DNA from 3 places in the Geobacter sp. genome. Region 1 is predicted to be linked to each of the others. Evidence: riboswitches for the same ligand, from Rfam matches in the RefSeq annotation. Region 1 holds a riboswitch; each other region holds the start of a gene.

What was found. Region 1 has a riboswitch for molybdenum cofactor ahead of RCH91_RS15500 (aldehyde ferredoxin oxidoreductase C-terminal domain-containing protein). Riboswitches for the same ligand answer to the same signal wherever they lie in the genome.
Region 2: linked by a shared signal. The riboswitch ahead of RCH91_RS04195 (molybdenum cofactor biosynthesis protein MoaE) and the one ahead of RCH91_RS15500 (aldehyde ferredoxin oxidoreductase C-terminal domain-containing protein) in region 1 are both predicted to bind molybdenum cofactor.
Region 3: linked by a shared signal. The riboswitch ahead of RCH91_RS20190 (aldehyde ferredoxin oxidoreductase C-terminal domain-containing protein) and the one ahead of RCH91_RS15500 (aldehyde ferredoxin oxidoreductase C-terminal domain-containing protein) in region 1 are both predicted to bind molybdenum cofactor.

Annotation. Positions count from the first base shown of each region.
Region 1 is NZ_JAUQXO010000065.1:73,036-79,139, forward strand. It holds gene RCH91_RS15475 (xanthine dehydrogenase family protein subunit M) at 1-419, opposite strand, end outside; gene RCH91_RS15480 (MarR family winged helix-turn-helix transcriptional regulator) at 471-884, opposite strand; gene tatA (twin-arginine translocase TatA/TatE family subunit) at 957-1,154, opposite strand; gene RCH91_RS15490 (HesA/MoeB/ThiF family protein) at 1,229-2,074, opposite strand; gene RCH91_RS15495 (MoaD/ThiS family protein) at 2,076-2,300, opposite strand; gene RCH91_RS15500 (aldehyde ferredoxin oxidoreductase C-terminal domain-containing protein) at 2,325-4,055, opposite strand; molybdenum cofactor riboswitch at 4,075-4,193, opposite strand; gene RCH91_RS15505 (pyridoxamine 5'-phosphate oxidase family protein) at 4,221-4,622, opposite strand; gene RCH91_RS15510 (SDR family NAD(P)-dependent oxidoreductase) at 4,637-5,404, opposite strand; gene buk (butyrate kinase) at 5,462-6,104, opposite strand, start outside.
Region 2 is NZ_JAUQXO010000019.1:7,965-14,068, forward strand. It holds gene RCH91_RS04175 (iron-containing alcohol dehydrogenase) at 1-1,028, shown strand, start outside; gene RCH91_RS04180 (aldehyde ferredoxin oxidoreductase family protein) at 1,112-2,842, shown strand; gene RCH91_RS04185 (MoaD/ThiS family protein) at 2,947-3,171, shown strand; gene RCH91_RS04190 (HesA/MoeB/ThiF family protein) at 3,176-4,018, shown strand; molybdenum cofactor riboswitch at 4,085-4,203, shown strand; gene RCH91_RS04195 (molybdenum cofactor biosynthesis protein MoaE) at 4,279-4,662, shown strand; gene RCH91_RS04200 (porin) at 4,737-6,104, shown strand.
Region 3 is NZ_JAUQXO010000087.1:10,101-16,204, reverse strand. It holds gene RCH91_RS20205 (HesA/MoeB/ThiF family protein) at 1-706, opposite strand, end outside; gene RCH91_RS20200 (MoaD/ThiS family protein) at 708-932, opposite strand; gene RCH91_RS20195 (hypothetical protein) at 938-1,543, opposite strand; gene RCH91_RS20190 (aldehyde ferredoxin oxidoreductase C-terminal domain-containing protein) at 1,616-3,352, opposite strand; molybdenum cofactor riboswitch at 3,390-3,512, opposite strand; gene mftF (mycofactocin biosynthesis glycosyltransferase MftF) at 3,522-4,955, opposite strand; gene RCH91_RS20180 (electron transfer flavoprotein subunit beta) at 4,952-5,845, opposite strand; gene RCH91_RS20175 (ferredoxin family protein) at 5,880-6,104, opposite strand, start outside.

The DNA of each region.
Region 1 (6,104 bases):
ACCAGGCGGATCGAGGCATTGAGGGCGATGAGGATCGGGGGGAGGTCGGCGGAAGGAACACCGTTGACGATGTTTCCCCCCACGGTCCCCATGTTGCAGATCTGGTTGGAGGCCATGGTGTGGGCGGCCATGGGGAGCGACAGGTAACGTTCCTGCAGAAGCTTTGAGGTGTAGATGGCATTGTGGCTCGTCAGCGCACCCATGATTATGCCGCGGCCCGGTTCATGACGGATGGTACGCAGGTCGTCCAGGTGTTTGAGTGAGACCAGGTGTTCCGGAGCCAGTTTACCCACCTTCATTTTGTGCAGGACATCGGTGCCGCCCGCCAGAACCGTGGCTTTCTCCCCCAGTTCCGCCAGGAGAGAGCAGGCCTCATTCAGGCTCTCGGGAGCATGATAGGCGAAATCGGGCATGTACATGGGTTACCTCCTGAATATCTCGTATGCAAACTAATTGCGGAAAATTTTTTTCTATTCCTTGAAATCCCGGAGAAAGCGCTTCAGGAGAAGCTTCTCCTCCAGCGAAAAGCTATTAAGCAGCTCGTCGTTGGTTTTCTCTATGGTCGTCGACATTTGGTCCCTGACCGACAGGGCCTTGTCGGTCAGGTAGACCCTCGCCACCCGGCCGTCCTGCGAATCGGTCTCGCGCCGCACCCAGCCGGCGGTCGCCATGCGGTCGAGAATGCCCGCCAGGGTAGCCGTATCCAGGGAGATGCGCCGGCCGATCTCGCCGGCGGAAAGTCCTTCCTCTTCCCACAGGACCTCCAGAAACAGACACTGCATGGGGGTGAGGCCGAATTCCTGAAGGTTTCCCTTCAGCGCCCCCTGTGCCCGCTGGTGGGCCTTGGCGAGCATAAATACTATGTTGTCCCGGAAGGAGACCATGCCCTTAATTCCTCTTGCATACAAGATACTTGCAAGACGGGGCGATGTCAAATGATAAAACATGGTTTTTATTTACCTGGGAGAAGTGGAATTTCTCTCGTCGTCCATCTTGTCGATCTCCGTGAACGCCGCCGCCTCTTGCGAGCCCTTCCTGAAATTCCGTATTGCCCCTCCCAGTGCAGAGCCGAGTTGGGGAAGTTTCGCCGGTCCGACCACGACCAGCATGATAACCAGGATAACGATGAGTTCAGGCATGCCGAATCCGAACATGTTTTGTCTCCTTGTTTGGTCTCCCGTACCGGCGAGAGTAAATAATCGTATTCTTTTGCTTTCGGTGATGCGTCTTATTGGCCGATCGCGCAGTCAGGGCTCGACAGCTCGACCTCTTCAAATTCCATAGTGAGAAGATTGATGCAAAGCTGACGGTTACGCAACGTATCGCCGGTTCCCATAAGGAGCTTGCAGACCTCGGCGGTCTGGATGCCGGCTATCACCGCCGGGGTGAAAGAAGGGTTGCCCATCTGCTGTTCCAATCCCTTGCCTTCCACCCAGCGGTCATACAGCAGTCGGATGGTTCGATCCCCGGGAAATTGGGTGGTGACTTGGCCGAACCAGCCTCCTATGGCCCCGTGCACCAGAGGGAGGCCCAATCCGTCGCAGCTGTCCGCCAGTGCCAGTCGCGTCGGGACCGAATCCAGGGCATCCACTACGACATCGACATCCTGGAAAAGCTCCACGGCGTTTTCCGTCCCATAGGCCGCCTGCACCGGAACCAGCGTCACCGCCGGGTTGATTTCCGCTATCCGTGCCGCCGCGGCCTCTACCTTGGCCTGCCCCAGTCGGGCGGGGGAGGAGAGGAGTTGACGGTTCAGGTTGTGCTCCTCGAAGAAGTCGGGGTCGATGGCGATGATGGTGCCAACTCCGAGCCGAGACAGTTCTTCGATAACGTAACCCCCCAGCCCGCCGCACCCCACCACCGCTACCCGTCCCCTGAACAGCTTTAGCTGCTGGCCCACGCTGATGGCCTGGCGGTTGCGCTGGTAGCGGGCGGGGAGAATGGCCAGGTCCAAGGCTGTTTCCTCGACCCGGGCAAGAGAGACCCGGAACCGCGCAGCGGCTTCGATCTGTGTTGCCCAGGAGATGAGGCCGTCCTTCGCCTCTCCGGCCAGGTACCGACGCAGCTCTTCCATCCTAACCTCCTGCCACCAGCGGGAAGAAGGCGAGGCTGTCCCCATCCCGCAGCTGCTGGTCCGGGGCCGCATGTCTCCCGTTCACCATGATCATGCTGATCTCCGTATCCGGTATCTGCAGTTCACGGATCACTTCGCCGATACTGGTACTGGGCGGGTAGTGCCTCGTTGCTGCCGCGAAGCGTCCGAAGCGGAATGTGGCGAACAGTTTTACCGTGACGTTCATGGCGCACCCCTTTCCGTCGTCAGGCTAAAAATTCCAGAACGCGTCGATTTCCTCGTCGGTGAAGTCCCACACGGCGTTGTGCGGTGCCAGCGGCTCCCTGAAAAAGTCGGGGAGACGATCATCCTTATTGGTGAAGCCGGCTGCCAGGTTGAAGGCCCGTTCCGTTTTCAGGGTGGTGACCCCCAGTTCTCCGAGCCAGTCCGGGGTAAGCTTGAGACCGAAGCAGGCGTTCAGCATGTCCATCAGAGCCGGGACGCAGGTGGGAATGTCCGCAGCGGGAAAGCCGATGAACAGGCAGAGGCCGAGGGAATCGAGCATGACGGTGGCGATCTGCAGGTGCCGGGAAAGTTCCACCTGGCCGTCCTTCTTCAGCGGATCGACGATGCCGCCGCCGACCCCCATGAGATTGGTGGCGACTGCATAGCCCATGGTATGGTCCGCTCCCATGGTGCTGGTGGCGTAGGTGATGCCGATACCCTTGATGGCGCGGGGATCGTAGGCGGGAATCGCCTGGTTCTTCACCACCGGTACCCGGGTCACCCCATAGGCCTTCCCCACATTGCCGGTACCGTTGCCGATGATTCGTCCCAGCGGGGTCCCTCGGCCGATCTCTTCCCGAAGTATCCGCAACACCCCTTCGCCGTCGCCAAACGGCAGTACGCCCGCCTCCATTGCCACCCCAATGGCCACCGATGTTTCGATGGAATCGATGCCGATGTCATCCATGATGTAATCGGCGGCGGCGATCTGGTCCAGGTCCCCCAGGCAGGCATTGGCTCCCAGGGTCTCGATGGTCTCGTATTCGAATCCTGAGGTGACGTACGTGCCGTTCTTGTCGTTATAAACCTGGGAGCATTGAATGATGCAGCCGGGCTGGCAGCCATGCCTCGGTTTCCCCCCCCGTTCGATGATCGTTTCGCGCATGGTCTCGCCGGAGATCTTTTCGTGGCCCTCATAGCGGCCATAGGTGAAGTTGCGGGTCGGAAGACCCCCCGCCTCGTTGACGATGTTGACCATCTCGGCCGTACCGAAAGTGGGGAGGCCCTGGCCGGTTCCGGGATGCTCCAGAATCGCCTTGGCAAAGGCCCGGGCGGCGGCGGTGAACGTCTCCTTGTCCACGGGCTTGATGCCGGGGGCGTCGCGGTCGTCGATGGAGATGAACTTGATCCTCTTCGACCCCATTACGGCACCGAGGCCGCCGCGGCCATGACTGCGCAGCTTGCTGTCCGAATCCTTGACCGAGATGTTGGCGGCAAGCAGCTTCATCTCCCCCGCGGGACCGATGGTGAGTACCCCCGTCTTCTTGCCGAGCCTTTTTTCCAGAGCTTCGACAACGGCAAAGTTTCCCTGGCCGATCAGTTCCGTCTCAACCGCTACGGACACCCCATCCTTGTTGACATGCAGGCTGTACCAGTTGTCTCCCGCAGGCAGCCCCTCGATGATGAGCGCCTTGATACCGAGGCGGCCGAACATCTGGGCGGCCAGTCCGCCGGCGTTGCTCTCCTTGATGGTGCCGGTCAGGGGACTTTTGGCACCGGCGGAAAAGCGCCCGCTGTTGGCGGCGGTTGTGCCGCTCAGCAGGCCGGGGGCAAAGACCAGCTTGTTGTCCGCCCCCAGCGGATGGCAGGTAGGTTTCACTTCTTTTGCAACGATGGTAGAGGTAAGGGCACGGCCGCCGAGGCAGGCCCATTCTTTGGGAACCGGCTCAGTGGTGGTGCTGAGGCTGGTCATGTCGACACGAAGGATCTTGTTCATGGTTCTTCTCCCTTTCAGTAGAAATTTCCCCTAGTCTCCTTTCCGAAAGGGGAGGTCACGCCGTTTCCAGCGTGACCCGCAGGCCTCGTGCCATGGGGGAGTTCCTTTAGGCAAGACGGCTCGGAGACTTTTTCCCGCCTGATGGTACTGTTGTAGCCGCTCCTGCTAGAACTCAAAAACCTTGCGCGGCTCCGCCGTCATGCTGTCGATGGATGCGTTGCCGTGCTCCAGATAGAAAACCTTGAAGATCGGGTTGTCCGGCGTCTGATAGATGCCTTTGAGCATGGGATAGTTGGCGAAGCACTTCTCCTTGCTCCTGATATCCTCGTCGAATGTGATCTCGCCGCTTATTCTCAGCCACCGCATATCGTCAGTGGTCCTCGTGAATTCGATGTACGGACATTCGGTCAGTTGCCGGTAAACATCTTTATTGCTGGCTGTACAAAAATAGAATCTGCCGTTCTCCTCAAACATGACGGCGAAGGGTCTGACTCTTGGTTTCCCGGCATCCACGGTTGCCAGGCTGCCGTAGCAGGGGATCGGCAGCATGTCGAGTACTTCTTTCATGTAACCCTCCGTCCTTAGTGGAACGACAACCCGCCGTCGTGGACGATCATCTGGCCCGTGATGAAGGCGCTGTCATCGGAGGAGAGGAACAGGGCCAGGCCGATGAGGTCCTCGGGCACCGCTTCCCTTTTCAGGCAACGGGCCTGGAGCTGCAGCTCTTCCAGGGGTGGCAGGTCCAGCTTCTTGTTCTTGTCGAAGTTGTTGCCGCCGTCGGAATGGGTGAAGCCGGGGGCTATGGTGTTGACATTGATCTTGTAGTCCCCCAGCTCCCGGGCCATGGAGCGGGTGAGGGCCATGATCGCACCCTTGGATGCAACGTAGTGGGGCATGCCGGGCACCCCTTCGTTGATGGAGGAGGAGCCGATGTTGATGATCTTGCCCCCCTTGGCCTTCATGTAGGGGAATACCGCCTTCATGCAGTTGAACTGGCCGAGGACGTTGATTTCCATGACCTTCATGAACTCCTGGGGTGTACATTCGGTAAACGGTTTCAGCACGATGCTGCCGAAGATGGCGGCATTGTTGAGCAGGATGTCGACGGAGCCGAACTTTTCAGCCGCGGCCTTGGCCATGGCGTCGCACTGCTCCTGGCTGCTGACGTCGGTTTTGATGTAAATGGCGTCACTGCCTGCCTTTTTCACTGCCTCCACTGCCTTCTCGCCGTCAAGGACATCGGCGATGACGATCTTTGCCCCTTCCTTGGCAAGGCCCACGGCGTATGCCGCGCCGATTCCCTGTGCCGCTCCGGTGATGATTGCAACTTTTCCGGTGAGTTTTCCCATGGCTAGTATCTCCTTTTTGGGTAATGTGCTAAATCCGCTGCAAAGTGTATTGACTGGTCATGCTGCCTTGTCCTGCCTGTAAATGGACAAGGCCTCTTCGTTTCTGAAATATCTCATGGCCGCATCGGCCAGGGCTTCCATCTCGTTCTCGCCTGGATTGAGGAGGACCGGGGCGATGAAGGAGATCTTCTTCTGCAGGCTTTTCAGAAGCACCTTGGAATAGGCCAGGCTGCCGGTGAGGGCGATGACGTCCACTTCCCCCTCAAGGACCGCTGCGCAGGCGCCGATCTCCTTGGCCACCTGGTAGATCATCGCTTCATAGACCTCCGCCGCCTTCTGGTCCCCGTCGGCGATCCTCTTCTCGATTTCAACGGCATCGGTCGTCCCCAGGTAGGCGAACAGGCCACCCCTTCCGGTCAGGAGCTTCAGGACCTCATTTTTTTCATATTCGCCGCTGAAGCAGAGCTTGACCAGATCGCCGGCCGGCAGGGATCCGGCCCGCTCCGGAGAGAAGGGGCCGTCGCCGTCAAGGGCATTATTGACATCGATGATCTTCCCCCTGCGGTGGGCTCCTACCGATATGCCCCCTCCGAGGTGGGCAACGATCAGGTTGATTTCGTCGTATTTCTTCCCCAGTTCGGCGGCCACCTTCCTGGCGGTGGCCTTCTGGTTGAGGGCGTGGAAGCTGCTCTGCCTGCTG
Region 2 (6,104 bases), on a different contig from region 1:
TCTCGGCCATGGGTATGGCCGACCAGATCAAGCAGCAGGTGGAAGCTGCCGGCGTCGCCGTCGTCATCTTCGACGGCGCCGAGCCTAACCCCACCGACACCAATGTCCATGACGGCGTCAAGGTCTATCAGGAGAACGGCTGCGATGCCATCATCTCCCTGGGTGGCGGCAGCTCCCACGACTGCGCCAAGGGCGTAGGCCTCGTGATGGGCAACGGCGGCAACATCCGCGACTTCGAAGGGGTCAACAAGTCCACTAGGCCGATGCCCCCCTTCGTCGCCATCAACACCACCGCCGGCACCGCCTCCGAAATGACCCGCTTCTGCATCATCACCAACACCGACACCCACGTGAAGATGGCCATCGTCGACTGGCGCTGCACCCCGAACATCGCCATCAACGACCCGGTCCTGATGCTCGGCAAGCCGGCGCCGCTCACCGCCGCCACCGGCATGGACGCCCTCACCCACGCGGTGGAGGCCTACGTCTCCACCATCGCCACCCCCATCACCGACGCCTGCGCCCTTCAGGCCATCAAGCTGATCGCCGAGTACCTGAGCCCGGCCGTGGCCAATGGCGACAACCTGGAAGCCCGCGACAGGATGGCCTACGCCGAGTACCTGGCCGGCATGGCCTTCAACAACGCCAGCCTCGGCTACGTCCACTCCATGGCCCACCAGCTGGGCGGCTTCTACAACCTCCCCCACGGGGTCTGCAACGCCATCCTGCTGCCGGCGGTCTGCGAGTTCAACACCATCGCCTGCCCGAAGCGGTTCGCAGACATCGCCGTGGCCCTGGGCGAAGACATCTCCGGCCTTGCCCCCATGGACGCCGCAGCCAAGGCCATTGCCGCCATCCGCAAGCTCTCGGCAGCCATCGGCATCCCCGCCGGCCTCAGGGAGCTGAACGTCAAGGAAGAGGACCTCAAGGTCATGGCGGAAAACGCCAAGAAAGACGCCTGCCAGCTGACCAACCCGCGCAAGGCGACGCTGGACCAGGTCGTCGGCATCTTCAAGGCAGCGATGTAACGACGGGTTCCCTCCCCCGCTAGGGGGGAGGGGGCTTCTTGGACCTTTTGCAAGAGCCTCAATTGAAAGGGAGTAATCAGTTCATGGATAAGATAATTCGCGTAAACATGTCCGACCTGAGCACCAGGACCGAGGCGGTGCCCACCGCCTGGGCAGGGCTCGGCGGCCGCGGCCTGACTTCGACGATCGTTGCCGCGGAGGTCCCCCCCACCTGCCACCCCCTGGGCCCGAGCAACAAACTGGTCTTCGCCCCGGGGCTCCTGACCGGGACGCCGGCCGCCAACTCCGGCCGCCTCTCCGCCGGGGCCAAGAGCCCCCTGACCGGTACCATCAAGGAGAGCAACGCCGGCGGCACCGCGGCCCAGATGCTTGCCCGCCTTGGCATCAAGGCGCTGATCATCGAAGGGGTTCCCAAGGCCGATGCGTGGTACAACCTCCACGTCACCATGGACGGGGTCGCCATCAAGGAAGAAACCGAACTGCTAGGCAAGGGAAACTTCGCCGTCATCGAGGCCCTGGAAGCCCGCCTCGGCAAGAAGACCGGCATCCTCACCATCGGCCCGGCCGGCGAACTGAAAATGACCGCCGCCAACATCTCCGTCAAGGACCCGGACAGCAAGATCCGCAGCCACGGCCGCGGCGGCCTCGGCGCCGTCATGGGCTCCAAGAAGATCAAGTTCATCTCCATCAATGACGAGGGCGCACCCAAGGTGCCCATCGCCGATCCGGAGAAATTCAAGACCGCCGCCCGGGCATTCGCCAAGGCACTCCTCGACCACCCGGTGAGCGGCGAGGGACTTCCCACCTACGGCACCAACGTGCTGGTCAACATCCTCCACGAGGCCGGAGGTCTGCCGACCAAGAACTTCACCGTCGGCCAGTTCGACGGGCACGACAAGATCTCCGGCGAGACCATGCACGAAACCATCGTCAGCCGGGGCGGCAAACACAAGCACGGCTGCCACGCCGGTTGCATCATCCAGTGCTCCCAGGTCTACCACGACAAGGAGGGGAAATACGTCACCTCCGGCTTCGAGTACGAGACCATCTGGGGACTCGGCGCCAACTGCTGCATCGACGACCTGGACGACATCGCCGTTGCCGACAACCTCAAGGACGACATCGGCATCGACTCCATCGAGACTGCCGTCATGTTCGGCGTGGCCATGGAAGCAGGCATCCTGAAGTGGGGAGACAGCAAGGAGATGCTTCGCCTCCTCACCGAGGAGATCGGCAAGGGAACCCCCCTCGGCCGCATCCTTGGCGGCGGAGCAGGTTCCGTTGGCAAAGCCTACGGCGTCACCCGGGTACCGGTGGTGAAGAACCAGGGAATCCCGGCTTACGACCCCCGTTCGGTGAAGGGAATCGGCATCACCTACGCCACCAGCACCATGGGGGCTGACCATACCGCCGGCTACACCATCGCCACCAACATCCTCAACGTGGGCGGTTTTGTGGACCCGCTGAAAAAGGACGGCCAGGTGGAGCTTTCCCGCAACCTGCAGATCGCCACGGCGGCCGTGGATTCCACCGGCATGTGCATCTTCGTCGCCTTCCCGGCCCTGGACATCCCCGAGTGCCTGCCGGCCCTCATCGACATGATCAACGCCCGTTTCGGCATCAGCCTGACCGGCGATGACGTAACGAACCTGGGCAAGCATATTCTGAAGGTCGAGCGGCAGTTCAACATCGAGGCAGGGTTCACCAAGGAGCATGACCGCCTCCCCGAGTTTTTCAAGACCGAACCGGTGGCGCCCCACAACGCCGTCTGGGATTTCAGCGACGCGGAGATTGACGAATTCTGGAACTTCTAGCCGATGCTTCGCAAAGCGGAATACATATGAAATACGGGCGCGGGCACCATCAGTGTCCGCGCCCGCCGAGCACATCAGGCCGCCTGGCCGTCGGGGGAAATGCAATGGAGATCACCGTAAAACTGTTCGCCATGTTCCGGGTAGGGCGCTTTGCCGCGGTAACGAAAAGGTACGACCCGGGGGCCACCCCCGCAAACATCGCCAGTGAGTTGAAAATCCCGGAAAAGGAAGTCGGGATTGTGCTGGTCAACAGCCGGCACGCCACGCTGGATCACCGGCTGTTGGACGGTGACACCCTGTCCCTGTTCCCGCTCGTGGGCGGAGGATAGCGTTATGGAATTGCGCATGTTCCTGCAGAGGCACGCCCTGGGAGACGTCATTCCCTGGGCGGTTCAGACTGACGCGGCAGAGCGGTACGACCTCACCATCGGGGAGGCGGAGGAAACCATCCTCCAACTGGGGCTGATGCCCGCCCGCTACCAGCGCAATCGCCAGACCATCACCGTCGGCATGCAGCTGCGTCTCTTCCGGAGCAGAGTCGTGGTCATCGGGAGCGGCGGTCTCGGGGGGTATATCATAGAGGAACTGGCCCGGCTGGGTGTTGGACATCTGGTGGTCGTTGACCCCGACATCTTCGAGGAGCACAACCTGAACCGCCAGATACTCTCCTCCCCCGCCCACCTGGGGGCACCGAAGGTGGCGGTGGCGGCAGCACGGGTCAGAGAGATCAATCCGGCCGTGACCATCACGCCAATCCAGGACGCATTTTCAGCGACCAACGGCCGGAAGATGCTTGAAGGGGCCGATGCCGTGGTGGACGGGCTGGACAGCATAACCACCCGGCTGGAACTGGTGGAACTATGCCGGGAGATGGCAATCCCTGTGGTGCATGGCGCCATTGGCGGCTGGTACGGACAGGTGGCCACCCAACTCCCCGGCGAAGACATCTCGCCCTACATCTTCGGCCGATGGGCAGAGCCGAAAGGGGTTGAAACGCGGCTCGGCAACCCTTCCTTCACCCCTGCCGTAGTGGCCAGCCTCCAGGTGGCCGAGACCTGCAAGGTCCTCCTCGGCGAGGGAGAATCCCTGCGTCAGCGGATGCTCTTCGTGAACCTCCTCGACATGGAGTTCGAGGAAGTGCGGATCGAGCCCCCCCTGGCGGCGGTCGGAGAGTAGCGGAGACCCGCTCCGCCATAAGGAAAAAGTTGACAGGTCGGCCTGTTGCATGCGAGATTACTGAAAATTCGACACCCTCTCCGAGCCGCAGCGCCTACCAGGTCCAGACCTCACGGCGCCCGGCCAACGGGTTCCGCTGGAAACGGCGGCGCCTCCCTTTTGAAAAGGAGATCCCCGGTTGCCATGCGTCCCAGGGCCTCTTTCCATTCAGGAAGGGGGCCTTTTTCGTTGTATCCGCCGACAGGACGAGGAGCCATTTCATGGTCGTCATCACCGATACCCCCATCGACCCGTCAACGACATACGGGCTCATCTCGAACAAGACCGCCGGTTCGGTTGTCCTGCACTACGCCGTGGTGAAGAAGGACGGCGGATCAGGCGCACCGACGGACTCCATCGAATACCGGTTCGAGGAAGGTGCCGAGGAAGAGCTTGACGCCATCGTCGCCGAGCTCCTTCTGAAGTGGAAGCTGGAGGATGTACTCCTGGTCCGAAGGGAGGGGTGCCTGCACGTCGGCGATATCATCTCGCTGGTGGCCGCCAGCTCCCCCAACAGCGAGGACGCCTTTGCCGCCTGCCGCCACGGCATTGCCCGCTTGAAGAAAATGACCACCGTCTGCAAACGGGAACGCCTCGCGGAATAGGAACTGGCACTAACAATTTGAAATCGGTCATCATGGGGCATGCCCCGTTGCAATTCAATCTGAAGGAGGCAATCATGGACGGAAGGACCATTGCAGCAGCACTTCTTTTCACCGGCGCGATGGCGGCTCAGGGAGTGGAAGCCAAGACCCTTGAGGATGTTTTGAAGGAAAAGGGGGTGATCACCGAGGAGGACTACAAGGAGGTGACGAAGAGCAAGCCGGTGAACTTCAAGGTCGGCAACGGTATCAGCCTGACCTCGCCGGATGAGAAATTTCAACTTAACATCGGTGGTCAGATCCAGACCCGGTATAGTTATCTGGACAAGGATAACGACAACGATAGCAGCTCAGGCAGCGCACAGAACACCAGCAGGTTCGAGATAAAAAGGGCCAAGCTTCTGCTGGGGGGCTATGCCTTTACCAAGGACGTGACCTACAAGCTGGACATGAACTTCATCAATATCAGCAGCGGCACGACAAAAAATGGGGGGCTGCTCGAGTCGGTCTGGCTCAATTATCGCCTTATGGACGAGGTGCAGTTCCGGTTCGGGCAGAACAAGGTCCAGTTCGGCCGGCAGTGGATCACGTCCACCGCCAACAACCAGTTCGTGGACAGTTCCCCGGTAACGACGGCGTTTGCGCCCGGATACGACACGGGAATCGAAATACACGGCAAGGTCGCCAAAGGTCTCTTCGCCTATAGCCTCGGAGGATATGGCGGTGTGGGCCAGAATACTTTCCGGTCGACCAGCGACAACGCCTTCAACGTACGTCTTGCGCTCAACCCTCTTGGAGAGATGGCGTATTCCGAGGCCGATCTGGAGAACAGCGAAAAACCGCTTCTTTCCATCGGCGCCAACTATTATTTCAATACCCTCAGCGGCACCACAGGTAGCGGCACGAGTGGCCTGGAATCCAACAACGTAAACTTCGCCAAAACCATAAGCAGCTCCGACCCGCTTTCCGCGCCGGGCTGGTTCGGAATGGGCAACTCCTCAGGGGTCATAACGACAGCAGCACAACGAATCAATAATGTGAAAGAATCTGTTGACTTCCATACCGCGGGCTTCGATGCAGCCTTCAAGTGGCATGGCCTGTCGCTCCAGGGTGAATACATGTTCGGTCAGGCCGACGGGTCGAAGAGCAATAACACCGTTCGCGCCCATGGCTATTATGCCCAGGCCGGTTACTTCGTGATCCCGAAACACCTGGAACTTGCGGCCCGCTACTCCTATATCGATCCGAACCGGGACGTGAGCAACGACCTCTGGGTTGAGACTACCGGGGCAGTGTCCTGGTATTTCATTGGTCACAACCTGAAGGTGCAGGCCGACTTCAGCAACATTCACCGTCAGGGCCGGATCTCCTCCAACGATCCTCCTGCCACCGCCAGTACGGTTGACGACAAATTGGTGCGGCTGCAGGCCCAGCTTTTCTTCTAA
Region 3 (6,104 bases), on a different contig from region 1:
TGGCGATCACCGCCGGAGTAAACGAGGGATTGCCGAGCTTTTTCTCGATCCCCGTCCCCCCTTCACGGCCCGCGTAGAGCTGTTGCAGCGTTCTTTCTCCGGGCAGTTGGGTAAATACCTGGCCGTACCAGCCGCCAATGGCGCCATGCACGAAGGGTATACCCATTTCGCCGCAGACCTCAGCCAGTTCCAGGCGGACCGTAACCGAATCCAATGCATCAACCGCAACGTGAGAATCCCGGAGAAGTTCCGACCCGTTTCCCCTGGTGAATGTTTCCCTGAGCGGAATCAGGGTGACCGCCGGATTAATCTGCGCAATCCGCGCCGCAGCCGCCTCGACCTTGACTTGGCCCAGCTGGCCGGGACTGGAGAGGAGCTGACGGTTCAGATTGTGTTCGACGAAGATGTCGGGATCGATGGCGACAATCGTCCCGACGCCCAGGCGGGCCAGTTCCTCGATGATGTACCCCCCCAGCCCGCCGCAGCCGATGACGGCAACCCGGCTCCGGAAGAGGCGGAGCTGCTGCCCGGTCGTGAGCATCTCGCGGTTGCGCTGGTAACGGGCCGGCAGGAGTCCGAGCTCCAGGATCGCCCCTTCGGCCTCGGCAAGGGTGAGAGTGAAACGCTCAGTCATTTCCACCTGGCATCGCCACGGCACCAGATCCCCCTCTGCGTGTTGCCGTATATACTCTTCGAGGGATTGCATCTCATCCCCCCCCCAGAAGAGGGAAGAGGGCCAGGGTGTCCCCTTCGGCAAGCCGGTGGTCGAGCTTCACATGGCGGCTGTTGACCATCATGATCCCCACTTCATTTTCGGGGAGGCTCAGTTCCCTGACCACGTCGGCGACCGTGGTCCCTTCCGGGTAATCGCGCGATTCGATGCTGAAGCGACCGATACGAAAGGTTGCAAACAGTTTGACGGTTACGTTCATGTCTGTCACCTGAAGTTGACCGTGAGGCGCACGGTCCCGCCCGTGCAGAAGGGATTTGTTGCCCGAAGGAGTCCGGAGCCCACCGGCGTGCCGTTGAGAACGGCACTGTCGCACGCTTCCCAGAAGGTTTCGTCACGATCCCGAAAAAAGGCGGTTACCTCTTCGCAGCTCATCAGCAGGCCGCGTTTCAGAAACTCGGGTCCCAGTTCGGGAAGGAGGATGTTGAAGAGCTTGACCCGCACCGTGCCGATCCGGTCGGTGGCGCCGGTGGCGGTTTCCTGATGGGTCATGCTGCTGCGCATTGCGGCCAGGTGCCCGCCACGCCGCATGGTTGCCCCGACCAGTCCGGGCATGGCGCCCGAAAGGGCTACGGTTGCACCATCCCTGACTATGGCTGAGTTAACGTTGTCGGTTGCTTTTGAGTCAAGGAAGATGGTGGTGATCCGCGAGGCCACATACTCGGGCGCAATTCCCCACTGACGGCAGAGGAGGCGTTCGAGTGTGCATCCCACGTGGGCCGTGACGAGAAATCCCCGCTGGAGGAGTGGAAAGAACTCACTGGCCAGGGCGGGGGGAAGCGTGAGGGTGAGGCGAGTGAGAGGAGCTTCCATGGTCAGGCCTTCTCCCTTCGACGGATTAATATCACGTGGGGGCGGAACTGCCGCTCCGCCCCCACATGCTTCCTACCAGTTGAATACGTCGTCCAGTTCCTCATCCTTCATCATGAAGGTCTGGTTGTGGGGTGCGACCGGCTCGGTGTAGAAGAAGCGCGGCAGCCGATCGTGCTGCTTGCTGAAGCCGGCCCGGGTGTTGAAGTCCCGCTCGGCTGAGAGGACTTTTTTGCCGAGGGCTACCACGTCATCGCCGGTCATGGTGATGCCGTGGAACGAGCCGAGCATGTCGAGGAGCGCCTGGAAGGTCTCCGGCTGGTCCATGATGGCAAAGGCGATGAAGAGGCACATGCCGGTGGAGTCGATGGCGGCGGTGGCGATCTGCAGATTGCGCGACAGCTCGATCTGCCCCTCGGTCTTTAACGGATCCACGTCGCCGCCCACCTTGAGGATGTTGGTGGCAATGGCGTAGCCCGCGGTGTGATCGGCACCCTGGGTGCTCGTGGCATAGGTGACGCCGATCCCCTGGATGGGGCGGGGGTCGTAGGCGGGGAGCGCCTGGTCCTTGACCACCGGCACCCGCTCCACGCCGAACACCTTGCCGGTTACGGCGGCGCCGCTGCCGAGGATGCGCCCCAGCGGTGTCCCCTTGCCGACCTCCTCCATGAGCCGGATGGCCCCCTCGCGGTCACCGAACTGAATGACTCCCGCATCCATGGCCACCCCGATGGTGACCCCCATCTCGATGGTGTCGACGCCGATATTGTCGTCCATGAAGTCGAGGCGGGCGATGGTGTCCAGGTCGTCGATGCCGCAGTGCCCGCCATGGGACCAGACCGTCTCGTATTCAGGCTGCTTGGTGAGGTAGTGGCCGTCCTTGTCGTTATAGATGCCGGAACACTGAATTACGCAGCCCCGGTGGCAGCCGTGGGTGGCGGTACCGCCCCGCTTCACTTCCAGTTCCGCCTGGGCCTCGCCGCTGATGTTGGCGGCGCCGGCGTATTGCCCTGTTTTGAAGTTGTAAGTGGGGTAGCCCCCCGCCTCGTTGAGGACGTTGGTCAGCACGTTGGTGCCGTAGGCCGGGAGCCCCTCGCCGGTGACCGGGTGCTTGCGCAGCCCCTCCACGAACTTCCGGTTGGCGTCCCGGTACTTCTCGGGATCCTTCGGCGGGCGCATCTTCATCCCCGCGTCGTCAAGGATGATCGCCTTGACCCGCTTGGCGCCCATGACCGCCCCAACGCCGCCGCGGCCGCAGTGGCGGGTCGGACGGAGCTCAGGGTCGGTGCAGGCGATGGAAGCCGCCAGGAGCTTTCTCTCACCGGCGGTGCCGATGGACATGTAGGCGACCTTGTCCCCATACTCCTTCCGCAGTTTCTCGATGACAGGGTAGTTGTCCAGCTCCTTCAGGCTGTTGTCGACGATGACCTGGATGCCGTCCTTGTTGATGAGGATCTTGTAGAGGTCGTCACCCTCGGGCTTCCCTTCGAGGATGACCGCGGCGTAGCCGAGCCGCGCCAGCACCTGGGCGGCCTGGCCCCCGGCGTTGGACTCCTTGATGGTGCCGGTGAGGGGGCTCTTGCACCCCACCGACAGCCGGCCGGTCATGGAGCCGGTGGTGCCGCTCAGCATGCCGGGAGCGATCACCAGCTTGTTCTCTGCCCCCAGCGGATGGCAGAGGGGGTGCACTTCCTTGGCAACGACCAGCGATGTCATCGCCCGCCCGCCGAGCCCGGCATACTCGCCGAGCCCTTCCACTGTTACCGTGGGGCCACCCGCTGCTCCCATGTTGATCCGAGCAATCTTGTCCATGCGTTTACTCCTTTCCCTTTTCCTGGATTGTGTGGTCTTCAGCCACGATAATTCTCCTTTCCAAAGGGAGGCTTTGCCGTTTCCGGCAAAACCCAGTGGCCTGACACCATGGGACAACCATCATCCCCGCAGGAAGGCAGGCTCGGAGAAAGTGTACTATGTATCTTTTCTAGCCGGCCGCTTCCATCTGCCGGAGAATCACCACCCGGTAGGAAGCGAAACACCGTCTGCTCAGGCATCCCCAGAAGACCCCGGCCCCGTAGGCGACCTGCTCCAACAGGTAGATGCCGGTGAAGCGAATGAATGACAGCCGCGGCTTCTTGATCCCGTGATCCACCTTTGCCGCGCACCCCAGAACACCGATGGCCACCAGGCCGAAGAGCGGGAAGAACAGGGAGAGGGCCAGGAGGGGGATGGCGTAGTAGCGAATCAGGTGGTAGCTGAGATAGTAGACGAGGCTCCCCAGGGCTCGCAGCCGGCCGGACACCAGGGCAGGAAGCCCGACGGGCAGCTTCCGGCGGGCGAACCGCACCCGCACGACCGTTGCGTCCACCGCCAGGACCCCCGCGGCCATGAGGAGTGTCCACCCCCCGGTGAACGGAGCCATGACGCAGAGGGCAAGGAGCAGGGCCAGGAGCGGCGGAACGACCATCCGCTTGCGGCGGTGGGGATGGAGGATCTGGAGCATCCCCTCGGAGGTGCCGTAATCGAAGCGGCGGGACATGAACGAGCGAAGCGTGCTCCGGTGCTCGTGCAGGACCCTTCCCGCCGGCAGGTAGGCGATGGTCCACCCCTCGTCCCGCAGACGCCAGGTCAGGTCCACGTCTTCGCCCACGTGCATGGTGTCGTCGAAGCCGTCCACGCTGCGGAACGTGAGGCGGCGAACCAGGAGGTTGCAGCTCGGCAGGTAGAAGGTGTCGTCTCCGCCGCTTCCCGTGCGCTCCCGGGAGCCGAGGGAGAGGCTGGACATGACCGCCTCGTAGCGGTCCACGGTCGATTCGGTGCACATGCCGTCCACCAGTCCCCCCACGGCCGCCGTCCGATGATCGTCGAAGGCCGGAATCAGCTCCGCGAGCCACTCCCTGGAGGCGGTGCAGTCGGAATCGATGAAGGCGAGGATATCACCCCGGGCGGCCGCCGCCCCCACATTGCGGGCCGCCGCCGGTCCCCGGCCCGTACCCCCCGACGAGACCACCCGGGCTCCGGCCTGCCGCGCCACCTCTGCAGAGTCGTCGCTGCTCCCGTCGTCCACCACAATTATCTGGAGCTTCTCCCGGGGATAGGTGAGGGTGGCGAGTGAAGCAAGGCAGCGTTTGAGCTCCTCCGCCCGGTCCTTGACGGGGATGACTACACTGACGGTGGGAAGCGCCGACGGTTGTTCCGGTGCATTCCGGAGCCGCTCCATGAAGCCCTTTGCCGCCAGGTGCTCGAGGACGTCGGCCTCGGCGGCGGTCGCGGCGGACAGGGGACCCTCCATCCCGCGCCTGACGAGTTCCGTCAGGGAACGGTTCAGGCGAAGGACGCAGAGGGGAGTCTTTGTTACGAGAAAGTTTTCACCCCCCCGTTCCATCAGTTCCACATGCCGCGACAGGCGATAGATCATGACGCTGCCTCCGGTGCGATTCCCTCTTCGCGAAAAATCCTCAAAAGCTCCGTGGTCGTTTCATCAGCCGAGAGAAGATGTGTTTTCCCCTCACGGGCCTTGATGCCGCCCGAGAGAAGGGAGATTATCCGCTCGAAGGCGGGGAGCTGCGGGTCCGGGGTCACGAGCCGCACCGGGTCGGGGCGGGGCGTGCCGAACTCCGCCGTCGTGAGATAGGCTCCGGTTGCGCCGACCTCCCAGAAGGGGAGCCCCAGGTCAGCCAGTTCCCACTCCTCGATGGGAGCGGTCAGGGATCGGGTGATTGCCTCGATGGAGGGGTAGCGGGGTGTCTGCCCCTCGTCGAAGAGCACCGTGCAGGGGAACGGTGCTGCGACTTTCTGCCGGGCACCCCGGTCCCCCTTGCGCAGGGCCTCTACTCCCTGCGGCTTCAGGGTTAGCGCAACGGCTGCGGTGATGCAGGGGGCGCCGGTGGCGGCGGCGGCCAGGGCCGGCACCGGGTCGTCGCCACGGTCCGCCAGACGGTTGCCGGTGAAGAGGAGGGTAGGGGAGAGGATACCAACGATCCGGGCCAGGATACGGGCGTCGGCCACCGCATCGCCCCCCTCCAGGCCATGGTCCCAGAACCGGATCCCCCGGTCCGCACCCAGGGAGAAGGCGAGGCGGAGTGTGTCGTCGAGACGCTCGGGACCCATTGCCAGCACTGTCACGGCGCCTCCGAGGCTGTCCTTGAGCCGGAGAGCCTCTTCCAGGGCAACGAGGTCGGCCTGGTTGGGGACACGCCGAAGGCCCCGGTCGCTGATGCCGGCGCCCCGCGTCGTTACGCGGGCGGGAGGGCGGGGGTCGTTGACCTCCCGGAGGAGGACGAGGATGTGAAGGTTTTTGTAGGGCATATCTGAAATCTCCTACCTAGTTATCGCGCGATCATCACGTCATCCGGTACGCCACCCCGAACCCTCCCCGGGGATAACGCCAGCGGGTGAAGGCATTGCGGTGGCAGACCACGTAGCAGGTGCCGCATTCAAGACAGCCGTCATGGACGAAGGTCATCTTCTTATCCTCCTCCGACCAGGTGTAGCAGCGGGCCGGACAGGAGTTGGTGCAGCCGCGGTTGTCGCAACCCACGCAGACCTGGGGATCGAGGACGATGTG